4 regions of the Oceanobacter antarcticus genome follow, and region 2 is predicted to be linked to each of the others. Evidence: predicted binding sites of a transcription regulator. Region 2 holds the regulator's gene; each other region holds the start of a gene.
The links. Region 2 encodes LexA, which represses DNA repair genes until DNA is damaged. Its sites were predicted from a motif close to TACTGTNTANNTANACAGTA; they were not measured.
Positions count from the first base shown of each region.

Region 1: the regulator LexA is predicted to act here: its motif matches at 1,189-1,208, upstream of uvrD (DNA helicase II).
Region 3: the regulator LexA is predicted to act here: its motif matches at 1,633-1,652, upstream of recA (recombinase RecA).
Region 4: the regulator LexA is predicted to act here: its motif matches at 1,665-1,684, upstream of recN (DNA repair protein RecN).

Region 1 is NZ_JBBKTX010000013.1:44,656-47,824, reverse strand. Features, by position in the region: gene WG929_RS11560 (PA3496 family putative envelope integrity protein) at 1-113, opposite strand, end outside; gene WG929_RS11555 (MurR/RpiR family transcriptional regulator) at 226-1,113, opposite strand; gene uvrD (DNA helicase II) at 1,261-3,169, shown strand, end outside.
Region 2 is NZ_JBBKTX010000005.1:129,375-132,543, forward strand. Features, by position in the region: gene WG929_RS05675 (CpaB family protein) at 1-87, opposite strand, end outside; gene WG929_RS05680 (hypothetical protein) at 161-538, opposite strand; gene lexA (transcriptional repressor LexA) at 1,221-1,823, shown strand; gene WG929_RS05690 (cell division inhibitor SulA) at 1,876-2,319, shown strand; gene WG929_RS05695 (hypothetical protein) at 2,389-2,637, opposite strand; gene WG929_RS05700 (DUF6586 family protein) at 2,801-3,169, opposite strand, start outside.
Region 3 is NZ_JBBKTX010000027.1:33,435-36,603, forward strand. Features, by position in the region: gene WG929_RS17930 (AraC family transcriptional regulator) at 1-815, shown strand, start outside; gene WG929_RS17935 (CinA family protein) at 1,083-1,565, shown strand; gene recA (recombinase RecA) at 1,707-2,750, shown strand; gene WG929_RS17945 (regulatory protein RecX) at 2,725-3,169, shown strand, end outside.
Region 4 is NZ_JBBKTX010000014.1:14,554-17,722, forward strand. Features, by position in the region: gene recN (DNA repair protein RecN) at 1-1,635, opposite strand, end outside; gene grpE (nucleotide exchange factor GrpE) at 1,795-2,388, shown strand; gene dnaK (molecular chaperone DnaK) at 2,544-3,169, shown strand, end outside.

The DNA of each region.
Region 1 (3,169 bases), on a different contig from region 2:
CGGCGTGCGACTACTTTGGCGGGCATTTTGCTGGTTTTGTTGACCACTACATTACCTTGGGGGTCAAACGTCACAACCTGTTCATGAGTCTCAAACTTGATTGCAGCTTCCATCGTCACGCTCCTTGGGTTGGTTTGGCAGGGCTATGACTATTTTTGATTTCCCAGGTTGCAGTCGAATGACAGTAATGACCCGGATTGATGTATCTGCCAACCGGTTAGCTATTTAACCGATAATATTTTTCGGGTTGAAGGGTTCGTTACCCTGTTCCAGCCGCAATGACTTGATGCTGCGTTTGATATTGATGAGGTGGCGAGCAAACTCGGGGCCTCGGCGCTGTGTGACGGCGACAGCCAACATGTCGATCACCATCAGGTGGGCAATACGGGAGGTCATCGGAGTAAATTGTTCGGTGTCTTCTTCAATATTGATATGAATCGGGTAGTCGGCTTGCAAGCTGACCGCAGTATTGGCGGGCGCCAGGCTAACGACTTTGGCACCATGATGCTGGGCCAGGGCAATGGAATTGAGCAGATCCTTGGTGCGGCCACTTTGAGAGATGGCGACAGCGACGTCTTCAGGCCCCAGAGTCACTGCGGACATGGCTTGCATATGAGGGTCACTGTAAGCCGCTGTCGCAACTTGCAGCCGAAAAAACTTGTGTTGTGCATCAATAGCGACGGCCCCAGAGGCACCATAGCCATAAAATTCGACACGGGTGGCCATGCTGATGGCATTGGCAGCGACCCCTACCTGTTCTGATTTCAGCTGCGATTTGACTTGATGCAGTCGCTGGATGGTGGTGTCGGCAATCTTGCTGCAAATATTACTGATGCTGTCGTCTGTGGCGATGGCAAATTGACCAATGTTGTTGGTAATAGCCATTTCCTGGGCGACGCGAACCTTGAATTCCTGAAAACTGTTGCAGCCGATGCCACGGCAAAACCGGACGATGGTTGGTTCACTTACCTGGGCTTCCTGGGCGAGGTCGACGATGCGCATGTGCATCACTTGCTGTGGCGACCGCAACACGTATTCCGCCACTTTGATCTCGGATTTGCGCAAGTTGGGTATGGCTGCAGATATTTCGGCCAGAATCGGGCTGTTTCTCACAATAATGAGTCCGAATAATTGAAATTTGGTCACAGATTATAGAGTGCCTCTCCCTCATCGTCCTGTTAAATATCCTGCTGTACGGATAAACAGGGGATTTGTTGATCAGCACCTTCCGCAACGGGTGCAATCTGATAGACTCGCGGCATGGATACTTCACTGATAATAGATCAATTAAACGATGGCCAGCGTAATGCGGTGGCTGCGCAATCCCCCCATCAGCTGGTACTGGCAGGCGCAGGCTCGGGCAAAACCCGCGTGCTGGTACATCGCATTGCCTGGTTACTCAAGGTTGAAAATGTCTCGCCTTTTGCCTTGATGGCGGTGACCTTCACCAATAAAGCGGCAAAGGAAATGAAAGGCCGTCTGGAGCAGTTGCTGGATGTGCCGGTCAGCGGCATGTGGGTGGGTACGTTTCATGGCCTGGCTCATCGCTTGCTGAAACAGCATTGGCGTGAAGCCCGTTTGCCCCAATACTTCCAGATCCTGGACAGTGATGACCAGCTGCGGCTGATCAAGCGGTTGATGAAAGCGAACAATATCGATGATAGCCGCTATCCACCGCGACAGATGCAGTGGTTTATTAACGAACAAAAGGATGAAGGGCGGCGTGCCGCCCACGTCATTCCCTCCGCCGACCCTTTTACCCGTACCTTGCAGCAGTTTTACCAGGTCTATGAAGAAAACTGCCAGCAAAACGGTATGGTCGATTTTGGTGAAATCCTGCTGCGAGCTCATGAGCTCTGGTTGCATAACCCGGAGTTGCTGCAGCATTACCAGCAACGTTTCAGCCATATTCTGGTTGATGAGTTTCAGGATACCAACAACATTCAGTACGCCTGGATTCGTTTGCTGGCAGGCAATGCGGTGTCTGTGATGGCGGTAGGGGATGATGATCAGTCCATTTATGGCTGGCGAGGCGCTAACATCGGTAATATTCGCAATTTCCAGCAGGACTTTGCTGGAGCGGAAATGATCAAGCTGGAACAAAATTACCGCTCAACGGCGACGATTCTGGATGCCGCCAACGCCGTCATCAGTAACAACAGCGGACGGCTGGGGAAACAACTGCATACAACGGGTGAAAAGGGTGACCCTATCCGCTTGTACCGCGCCTTTAATGAGCAAGATGAAGCCCGTTACATCGCCGACCTGGTAGACAGCTGGGCCAAAAAAGGCCATGCCAGGGCCGACATGGCCATTCTCTATCGCTCCAATGCCCAGTCGCGCACTCTGGAAGAGGCCATGCTGCGGGCGGGTATTCCCTACCGCATCTATGGTGGCCAGCGTTTTTATGAACGACTGGAAATCAAGAATGCCATGGCGTATCTGCGACTGTTGTTAAATCGGCAGGACGATGCTGCGATGGAGCGGGTGATTAACGTACCGACCCGTGCGATTGGTGAAAAAACTCTGGATACCTTGCGTTCAATCGCCCGAGATCAGGGCTGCTCGTTATGGGATGCTTGTACCGAGGTGACTGCAACGGGGGGCTTGCCGAAACGGGCTGGTGCTGCCGTCACGGGTTTTATGACGCTGATTGACGAGATGTGTGTCGGGATTGATGACATAGAATTGCACGAGCTGGTGGATCAAGTGATTGCCCAGACGGGGCTGATAGAACATCACCGCAAGGAAAAGGGCGAAAAGGGCCAGGCTCGAGTGGAAAACCTGGAGGAGCTGGTGAATGCTGCCCGAGTTTTTGAAGGCAGTGGTGATGACGAAGAAGCCAGTCTGCTGGTGCAATTTCTCGATAGCGCTGCCCTGGATGCGGGTGAAGGTCAGGCCGATGAGCATGAAGATGCGGTGCAAATGATGACGCTGCATTCTGCCAAGGGGCTGGAGTTCCCCCAAGTGGTGCTTACCGGGCTGGAAGATGGCTTATTCCCGCACAAAATGTCGATGGATGATGCTGATGGCCTGGAAGAAGAGCGGCGTCTGGCCTATGTCGGAATAACACGTGCCATGGATCATCTGGTGATCACTTATGCTGAAAGCCGCCGCTTGCATGGTCAGGAGAATCTCAGCACGCCGTCGCGCTTTATTCGCGAAATCC
Region 2 (3,169 bases):
CCGATATCCTAATACTGCTGTCAGCAGGGACGATACTGCAAACACCGTCAGACCGATAATAGCACTGCCATTTAATGTACGTTTCATAACCAATCTCCTCAGCAATAGCCGAATGAACATTGGCCCTGGTCAGGAGACCAGAGCCAGACAGGTCAGATGATCAAGGTGCGGTCAGCGTCGCAGCGGAAGCGGAAGAGCTCGAGCCGGTGCTGGCAGTCGTGGTACCACCTTCCAGAGGTGTTGCTGTCACAAAGGTGAACTCGGTATTGTCGCCAGCATTTACATCCGGTGCATCGCCATAAACAGAACCTTCAATTACGGCCGTTTTTTCACCGTTGACAATGCCATTAAAGGCATAGGTTTGATCCAGACTGCCAATGGCTTCGGCAACATCTTCCATTTCTGCGGTGAGTGCATCGCGCATCGTCACCAGGCCAACCGTCAAACCGACGACCATGGTGGTCACCAGCAGTACCAGTTCCGAGGTCATAACGAAACCTCCTTGCTTGGTTTTACGCGACTTGATTGAAGTGGTCATAAGGTAATCCTCAGTGCATTTAATATTAGTTTTTTATTAGCTGGGAAAAGCATTAAAGCATTTCATCTTGAGCCACCCCCCATGAACGACCGATTTGCAATCAGCATTTGTTTCGGGGTTACAAGAGGTATTGCAGTGGGTGTGCCAACTTTCAAAAAAACAACAACAGCATTAAATTCAATGACAAAAAAACCTTTAAAACCCCTATAACTAATTGATTTATAAGGAATAAAAAAATTAGATAAATATTTAACCAGAGAGATTCCAAAGATATTATTTCGTAACAAGCCTGCGTGTTTTCAAATTCACTTTTCATATTCAAACCGAAAATGCAGTTTTGATTCGCAAAATGAGAATTAATTTGGGAATACCTAATCAGCAGCCGTTTGGAACCATCTATTTAATCCTGCACAGCGCTGCGCGAGCGTTGCTGAAGGTGCCATCTATTTAATTCGGTGCCCGCTGGGACTTTCGGATGGGGTCGAATCACGAAGCCGGTTTGCAAGCCTGCCGGGTCACTCCCACTGGAACCCAGCAGTTGCCAGAGGAACTCAGAATGACCCACAGCCGATGCCGCCGACAACAAGCCGGCACTGCAAATATCAACCACTGTGGGTTTACACAGTATTTTTTACTGTATATATTCACACCCACTGTACAGATAAACAGACATGGAAACTTTATGATCAAGCTCACCGCCAGACAGCAGCAGGTACTCAACCTGATCAAATCCGCACTGGAGGAAACCGGCTTCCCACCTACCCGAGCAGAAATCGCCAAGGAGCTTGGCTTCAAATCCCCCAATGCGGCGGAAGAACATCTGAAAGCACTGGCTCGCAAAGGCGCTATCGATATCATGCCTGGCGCGTCCAGAGGCATTCGGATCCTCAGCTCCGAGCAGGAAGGGTTGCCTATTGTTGGCCGCGTGGCAGCGGGTGAGCCCATATTGGCCCAGGAACATATTGAAGAGTACTGCAACCTGCCCGCCAATTTTTTCAAACCGGCCGCTGACTATCTGCTGCAAGTACAAGGCGACAGTATGAAAAACGCCGGTATTTTTAATGGCGACCTGATTGCCGTTCACAAATGTGAAAGCGCCCGCAACGGACAGATCGTCGTCGCCCGAGTCGAAAACGAAGTCACCGTCAAACGTCTTGAAAAAAATCGTCACAAGGTGCTGTTGCACCCAGAAAATGAACATTACGGCCCGATTATCGTCGACCTGCGCCAGCAAGAGTTTTATATCGAAGGTTTGTATGTCGGCGTTATTCGTCGCAATCACTAACTGTACATCCCAGCCAGATACCACAGGGTAGTCACCATTCACGAGGTTTTGTATGCGTCAACTCAGCTTGCCAGTCGATCGTCAGCCCGCTTTGCCGTTTACGAATGCCGCACCAGTGGAGACCAGGCCAAGACCGTCTGGCAGCCTGACCGAGGTGATTGTATCGGATGACAGCACCATTCAGCCGCTGCAGTTACTGCCCATGCTGGCCCACTGCAATTCCAGCGATCGCTGGCTGATGTGGCTAAGCCCGAACCGGACGCTGAACAAACAATGGCTGGCCAGTATGAATCTCGACAAGGCACCCGTGGTTCATATTGATCTGTGTGCAGATACCCAGAAAGTGTTGTGCCAACGGATCCTCGCCAGCGGCAACAGCCATCTGATCATCGAATGGCAAGGTAATATAAAACAACATCAACGTCGACAACTCCGTGAGCTGGCACGCCAGAGTGGCAGTCATGTCGTGCTGGTACAGATTCGCCAAAACCCCTGAGATTATTCAGCGCAAAAAAAAAACGGGCAGCAAGGCTACCCGTTTTATGGTCGATCATCAGCACGTGACTTAATGCAGCGAATACGTATGCTCTGCTACATCAAAGTCATCGTCGACATCCATACCAGACAGCTCACTGACCTTGCGGACACCCGCTTCCAGCATGACACGTGCAACATCCATATGGTGCTCACTCAAGCTGGCCTTGGCATCCTCTGAAAAGTGAATCCGCATCAGTGCATCGCCGTCTTGCTCATCAGCCCGACGCAACGCAACATCCCCATTGGAAAGCTCAATAATCTCGAAAAAGCGTGCCATATACCGTCTCACGAAAAATGGCCAACGAGTTTAACATAACCGGAGCGAACACACGCGAAACATAGCGTGCCACCCTTGTATTGCGGCACACTCGCTCGTCGTTACAAGCATCACATCAAACAGGAAATCCGGGCAGACTACACCCGTGGAAACCGAGTAAAGATCAGGATTCGCGCTGATTGGCGCGCTGCTCATCAATCAACCGATGAAAACTTGCCAACCAGTGAGACACACTATCGTCTTCATCACTGCTAGCTGACGACGCAATCAACCCGGACACTTCCGTCGCCAGCGACGAATCCACCGCCTGCGTATCCGGCCAGCCGAGCTGCTCCACGACCTGCAAAAAACGACAAAACCAACTGAACGTATCCACTGACAATGCTTGCCATTGACGCATATCCCCAGTGACCAGCGCGGTTTGTTGCAATAACTGAGTCAGCGAGTCAACCCGGTTTGTTACCCCGGCAGCCAGCGCCAGCTCATTAAGATAACAACGATAAGCCGCGAACAGCTGGAGCAAGGCCGCATC
Region 3 (3,169 bases), on a different contig from region 2:
CCCTTGAACAGGTCAGTATTGCCTGTCACTGGCACGTCCCCACGGGCGTTGTGCAGCTGTTGGTCAGCCATGCGGGTAGTCATCAGTTGTCTTGCTCTGGCAAGTCGTACCAATTACAAGCCGGTGACATTCTGGTGGTGTCAGAGGGGTCTCGTATGCAGCTGGTACCAGACGGCGACGGCTTTGTCAGTATTTTGATGCTACCCGTGGCTGAGTTAAAACAGGCGGCAATGGGGATGGGGTGGTTATGGCGTGGCTGCCACAAGGATATCCCCGTTTGTCGGTCACCAGAGCTTGAGCGCCTGGTTCGGGACATGGTGAAGCCGCAGTACAGCCCCGGATATTTCCACGAGCATATTCATTATTATCAGCTGCGGGTGTGTTATGCCCTGGTGCTGCAACTGTGGCAGGAACCGGGTCATTGTTTTATCGCTAACACGCCTATCGGAGATCGTGTGGTACATCAATTGCGCCAGCGCGTACTGGAAACGATTCTTGATGAACCGGAGGTTTCTGAGCTGGCTGCATACTGCCAGGTCAGTGTCCGTACCCTGTATAACCGTCTAAAGGCGACATTGGGTTGTACCCTCGGTGAATTTATTCGCCAGCTCAAGATTGAATGCGTATTCCAGGATTTGAATGCCAATCCCCGTATCGTGCGTAATGTCACGGAGGTAGCGATGAAATACGGCTTCTCCAATCCCGGCCGCTTTGCCCATTATTACCGTCAGCACATTGGCGAACTGCCTTCGGAAACCCTGCGGCGGAATTCTGCGGCAGCGGCTAATAGCCAAACATCAGCTCTCCGAAGCTGAGTCTTCCGCCATACTTCATACAAGGATCCGACATACAAGGATCCTATGCTATTTTTTTTACCGTACAGCATGCTCTCTTTGATAGGCCATTGATTGATAGGGCAGAGTTGTGAAAATAACAAGACTCCAACAGACTCTGGCATTGTCGCCACAAACGTCCTGTCGCTGGCATCCAGTAACGTCAAAAACGTTTCCCTTGTCAGATTCATCACCTCTAACCAGGCATCTTGCAAAGCGTTACACTGGAGGGGGCATCTGGAGAAAACTATGAATCTGTACAGCCTGACGGAAGACCTTGCCAATCAACTTGTGCTGCGCCACTGGCGGCTGGCGACTGCGGAGTCCTGTACCGGGGGTGGAGTCGCGGCTGCTTGTACCGACTTGCCAGGTTCATCTGCCTGGTTTGACTGCGGGTTTGTGACGTATTCGAACGAAGCCAAAATGCAGCTGCTGGGGGTGTCGAAAGAAACGCTGGTGGTGGATGGTGCAGTCAGTGAAGCGACGGTGCGGGAAATGGTCGCCGGTGCGGTGAGTCATAGCCGTGCCGATGTTGCGGTGTCTATCAGCGGCATCGCCGGGCCGGGGGGGGCGGTCCCGGGCAAGCCTGTGGGCACTGTCTGGTTTGCCTGGGGTAACCATCGGCGTATTAGTGCCGAGTGTTGCCATTTTGACGGTGACCGTGCAGCCGTACGCCAGCAAGCGGTTATACATGCCATCAGGGGCTTGACCCGTTGGCTGGAGCAAGCCTAAAAAACTGTGAATACATCCAGTAAAAAATAATTTGCTGGCTTGGCGCTGTTCGGAAATTGTGTTTAACTACTGGTCAAATTTACAGTAAAACTTTCCGGATCAGCCAGTGGATTTCATACGCTGGCGATGAGAGGACATTCAATGGACGCGAACAAACAAAAAGCCCTTGACGCTGCTCTGGGTCAGATCGAACGCCAGTTTGGCAAAGGCGCCATCATGAAGATGGGCGAGCAGCCTCGTGAAGCAATTCCGGCTGTTTCTACCGGCTCGCTCGGACTCGATATTGCACTTGGTATTGGTGGTCTGCCCATGGGCCGTATTGTTGAAATCTATGGCCCGGAAAGCTCAGGTAAAACCACCCTCTGTTTGTCGACCATGGCGCAGGCACAAAAGCAGGGCAAGACGGTTGCGATCATTGATGCCGAGCATGCCCTGGATCCCTTGTACGCTGAAAAGCTGGGTATTGATCTGGACAGTTTACTGGTTTCCCAGCCTGATACCGGCGAACAGGCGCTGGAAATTTGTGACAGCCTGGTACGTTCCGGTGCTGTCGATGTCATCGTGATTGACTCAGTGGCAGCATTGACACCGAAGGCTGAAATTGAAGGTGAGATGGGTGACAGCCACGTGGGTCTGCAGGCGCGTTTGATGTCTCAGGCGTTACGTAAAATCACCGGCAATGTCAAAAATGCCAACTGTCTGGTGATATTTATTAACCAGATTCGCATGAAGATCGGCGTGATGTTTGGTAGCCCGGAAACCACGACCGGTGGTAATGCGCTGAAATTCTATTCATCCGTGCGTCTCGATATTCGCCGTATCGGCTCGGTCAAGCAGGGTGACGAGGCCATTGGTAACGAGACCCGAGTCAAAGTCGTCAAGAACAAGGTTGCGCCACCGTTCAGACAGGCCGAATTCCAGATCATGTACGGCTCTGGCATCTACCACATGGGCGAGATTATTGATCTGGGTGTGAAGTGTGAGCTGGTGCAGAAAGCCGGTGCCTGGTACAGCTATCAGAACAACAAGATTGGTCAGGGTAAAGCCAATGCGGCGGCCTATCTGGAAGAGCATCCAGAAATCGCCGAAGAAATTGAAGCCGGCATTCGTGCCCAGCTGATCGTTGTTCCCAACCTGAATCAAAGTGCTGGCAACGACAATGTCGAAGAAGTCGAAGCTGACTGATTTATTACCTGCCATCAGCCTGGCTGAACTGCGACCGCAGCTGCGCCAGGCTGGTATCGATTTATTGTCCCGCCGCGAGCACAGCCGCGACGAATTACACAGCAAGCTGACCCGTCGTTTTTATGACCGTATTGACAGCGATGAGCGGCTGCGCTTCGAATTATTACTGAATGATATTCTTGATGACTTTACCCAGCGTGGCTGGCAAAGCGACGAACGCTTTACCGGATCTTTTTTGCGCACCCGATTTCAACGAGGGCAGGGGCCATTACGCATTCAGCAGGAGCTACGCCAGAGACGCGTAGCAGACGTCATCGTGCGCACGGCATTTGAAGGCTGTGAGCTGGACTGGTTTGAATTGGCCCGAGCCGGAGCGGCTAAAAAACTTGGAGTGAGTGGCGAACTTGCCAGAGTTCGCC
Region 4 (3,169 bases), on a different contig from region 2:
GGTGCTGAGGGTAATGTCGACGCCTCCCAGCATTCGCGCAACTTCCCGAGTACGTTGAGTATCTCCGAGCTCCTGAATCCGGGTATGGGTATACTCATCACCGGAAATCTTGCTGACCAGAAAGTGTTGATGGGCTTGCGCTGCCACCTGAGGTTGGTGAGTGACACACATAACTTGTCCTCGTTCACCCAGGGATCGCATCAGGCGGCCAACCCGTTCTGCCGTGCCGCCACCGATGCCGACGTCCACTTCGTCAAAAATCATACAAGATATATCACTGGTTGCGGCAGTAACCACTTGGATAGCCAGGCTGATACGTGACAGTTCCCCCCCTGATGCCACCTTTGCCAGTGGCCCCGCTGGCATGCCTGGGTTGGTCTGCACCATAAACTGGATCTGGTCGAGACCCTGTTTGCCGGATTCTGCAGCTGACAAGGGTTCTATACGGGTTTCGAAATGTGTCCGTCCCAACGCCATTGCATCAAATTGGCTACATACATCAGCATCCAGCCTGGTTGCTGCGTTGATTCGGGCCTTGCTGAGCGTTTGCGCTTCGGTGATGTAGCGGTTTTCAAAGGTAATTACTCGTGCTTGCAATTCCGCGAGATCTTCGTCTGACAGGCTTAATTCCGCGAGAGTGGCTTCCTGCTGCTGCCAGTGATCGTACAGGTGGATGGGTTGAATCTGGTGTTTGCGTGCCATGCTGAAAATATCGCTGAGACGCTGTTCAACTTGCTGCAGGCGGTGAGGGTTAATATCAACCTGATCCAGATAGTGGCGTAAGGAGTTGCCCGCTTCTTCCAGTAGTATTTGGGCCTGCTGCATCAGATCGCGTGCTTCAACCAGACTGCTGTGCTGATCGTCAATACGCGCCAGTTGCTGATAGGCGATCCAGGCCATTTGAGCCGCACCCTGACCATCGCTGTCATCTCCGGTACTGGCTGCCAGTGCTTGTTGTCCGCCTAATAACATCGATTCAGCATTGGCCAGGCGTTTGTGTTCCAGCTCAAGGTCGGCCAGTTCGGTCGCGCCGATGGCCAGTTCTCGCAGCTCTTCAACCTGATAGCTGAGCAGTTGTCGCTGGGCTTGGATTTCACTGCTTTCTTCCTGCAATTGGCGCAGTCGTTTATGCAGTTGCTGCCATTGCTGGAAATAGTCAGCCACGGTTGTCGCCAGGGGTTTTAGATTGCCGAAGGCGTCGAGAATCTGGCGCGGAGCGTCTTTTTCCAGTAAGCGCTGGTGCGCATGCTGGGAGTGAACTTCAATCAGGTGCTGCGACAATTCGCGTAAATCATTGGCGGAAGCCGGGCGGCCATTGATATAGCCACGGGAACGACCCTCAGCAGAGACCACCCGGCGCAGCAATATGAGATCTTCCTCGTCAGGTATATCCCGGCAAGTCAGCCAGTTGCGGGCATTGGGTGTGGGGCAGAAGCTGGCGCAGATTTCCGCTCGTTCAGCTCCATGTCTGACCATGCCTGCATCGGCCCGTTGGCCCAGTGCAAGGCCGAGCGCATCCAGTAGAATTGACTTGCCTGCACCGGTTTCACCAGTGATGACTGCCATGCCTCGCTGGAATTCCAGTTCGAGGTGATCGACCAGTGCAAACTGGTGAATAGACAGATGGGTGAGCATGGAATAACTCCTTTATCTGAACGTATAACCAGTGTTTTTATATACAGTAGTAATTACTGTCAAGTGACAGTTTGAATTCTCTGCAAGTTATGCCCTTGAATCCGACGAGCGGAACCCCATATAGCTGCGAGCGCCATTTTTCGACGAGAGGAATATTTCATGTCAGACGAGCAAAAGATTCAGGACGAAGCCCTGCAAAACGAAGATCTTCAGCCTGAAGTAGCGATCGAAACCGAAGCGAGTGCAGAACCTGCCGCTGCTGGCATTGCCGATACAGAAATGCAGTTGGCAGCTGCCCAGCAAGAAATCGCTGATCTGAAAGAGCAGGTATTGCGCATTCAGGCAGAGATGCAAAACGTGCGTCGTCGTGCGGAGCTGGATGTAGAAAAAGCTCATAAGTTTGGGTTGGAAAAATTTGCCAATGAAATGGTTGCCGTTGTGGATAACCTCGAACGAGGTCTGGCAGCAGCACCAGAGGAAGAAGCCACCAAGGCTATTCGTGAAGGTATCGAGATGACCCTGAGCGGGTTTTTGTCGGCACTGGCCAAGTTTAATGTTGATGTGGTGGATCCGGTTGGGCATCCGTTTAATCCCGAGCACCATCAAGCCATGACGATGATCGAAAGTGCCGACGCCGAACCCAATTCTGTGCTCGCGGTGATGCAGAAGGGTTACGTATTGAACGGTCGTTTACTGCGTCCGGCGATGGTTGTGGTCAGCAAGGCTGCTCCTGCTATTGATGAAAATGCCTGATTGCATTGACTGCAAAAAATTAACGCCATGCCTTGAAAGCGCCAGCTTCGGACACATATACAGGTCATAGGCAAATACATGGCAACGGTCTTCGTTGCAATTGGTTTAAAGACAAGCAAGCAGTGATCACTGCTCGAGTTTTGGAGAGATTTATCATGGGTAAGATTATTGGTATTGACCTGGGAACCACCAACTCCTGTGTGGCGATCCTGGATGGTGGCAAGACCAGAGTGATTGAAAACGCTGAAGGTGATCGTACCACGCCTTCCGTCGTCGCTTATGCCGACGACGAAGTGCTGGTTGGCCAGTCAGCCAAACGTCAGGCGGTCACCAACCCGCACAACACCCTGTTCGCGGTCAAGCGTTTGATCGGCCGTCGTTTCAAGGATGATGTGGTTCAGAAAGACATCAAAATGGTGCCGTACAAGATCGTTGAAGCCAGCAATGGTGATGCTTGGGTAGAAGTGCGTGGCGAACAGTTTGCACCGCCACAGGTTTCTGCTGAAATCCTCAAGAAAATGAAGAAAACCGCAGAGGATTACCTCGGCGAAAGCGTGACTGAAGCCGTTATTACCGTACCGGCTTACTTTAACGATTCCCAGCGTCAGGCGACCAAAGATGCCGGCAAAATTGCTGGTCTGGAAGTCAAACGTATCATCAACGAGCCAACCGCTGCGGCATTGGCTTACGGAATCGATAAAGAAAGTGGTGATCGTACCATCGCGGTTTACGACCTGGGTGGTGGTACGTTCGATATCTCCATTATTGAAGTCGCTGACGT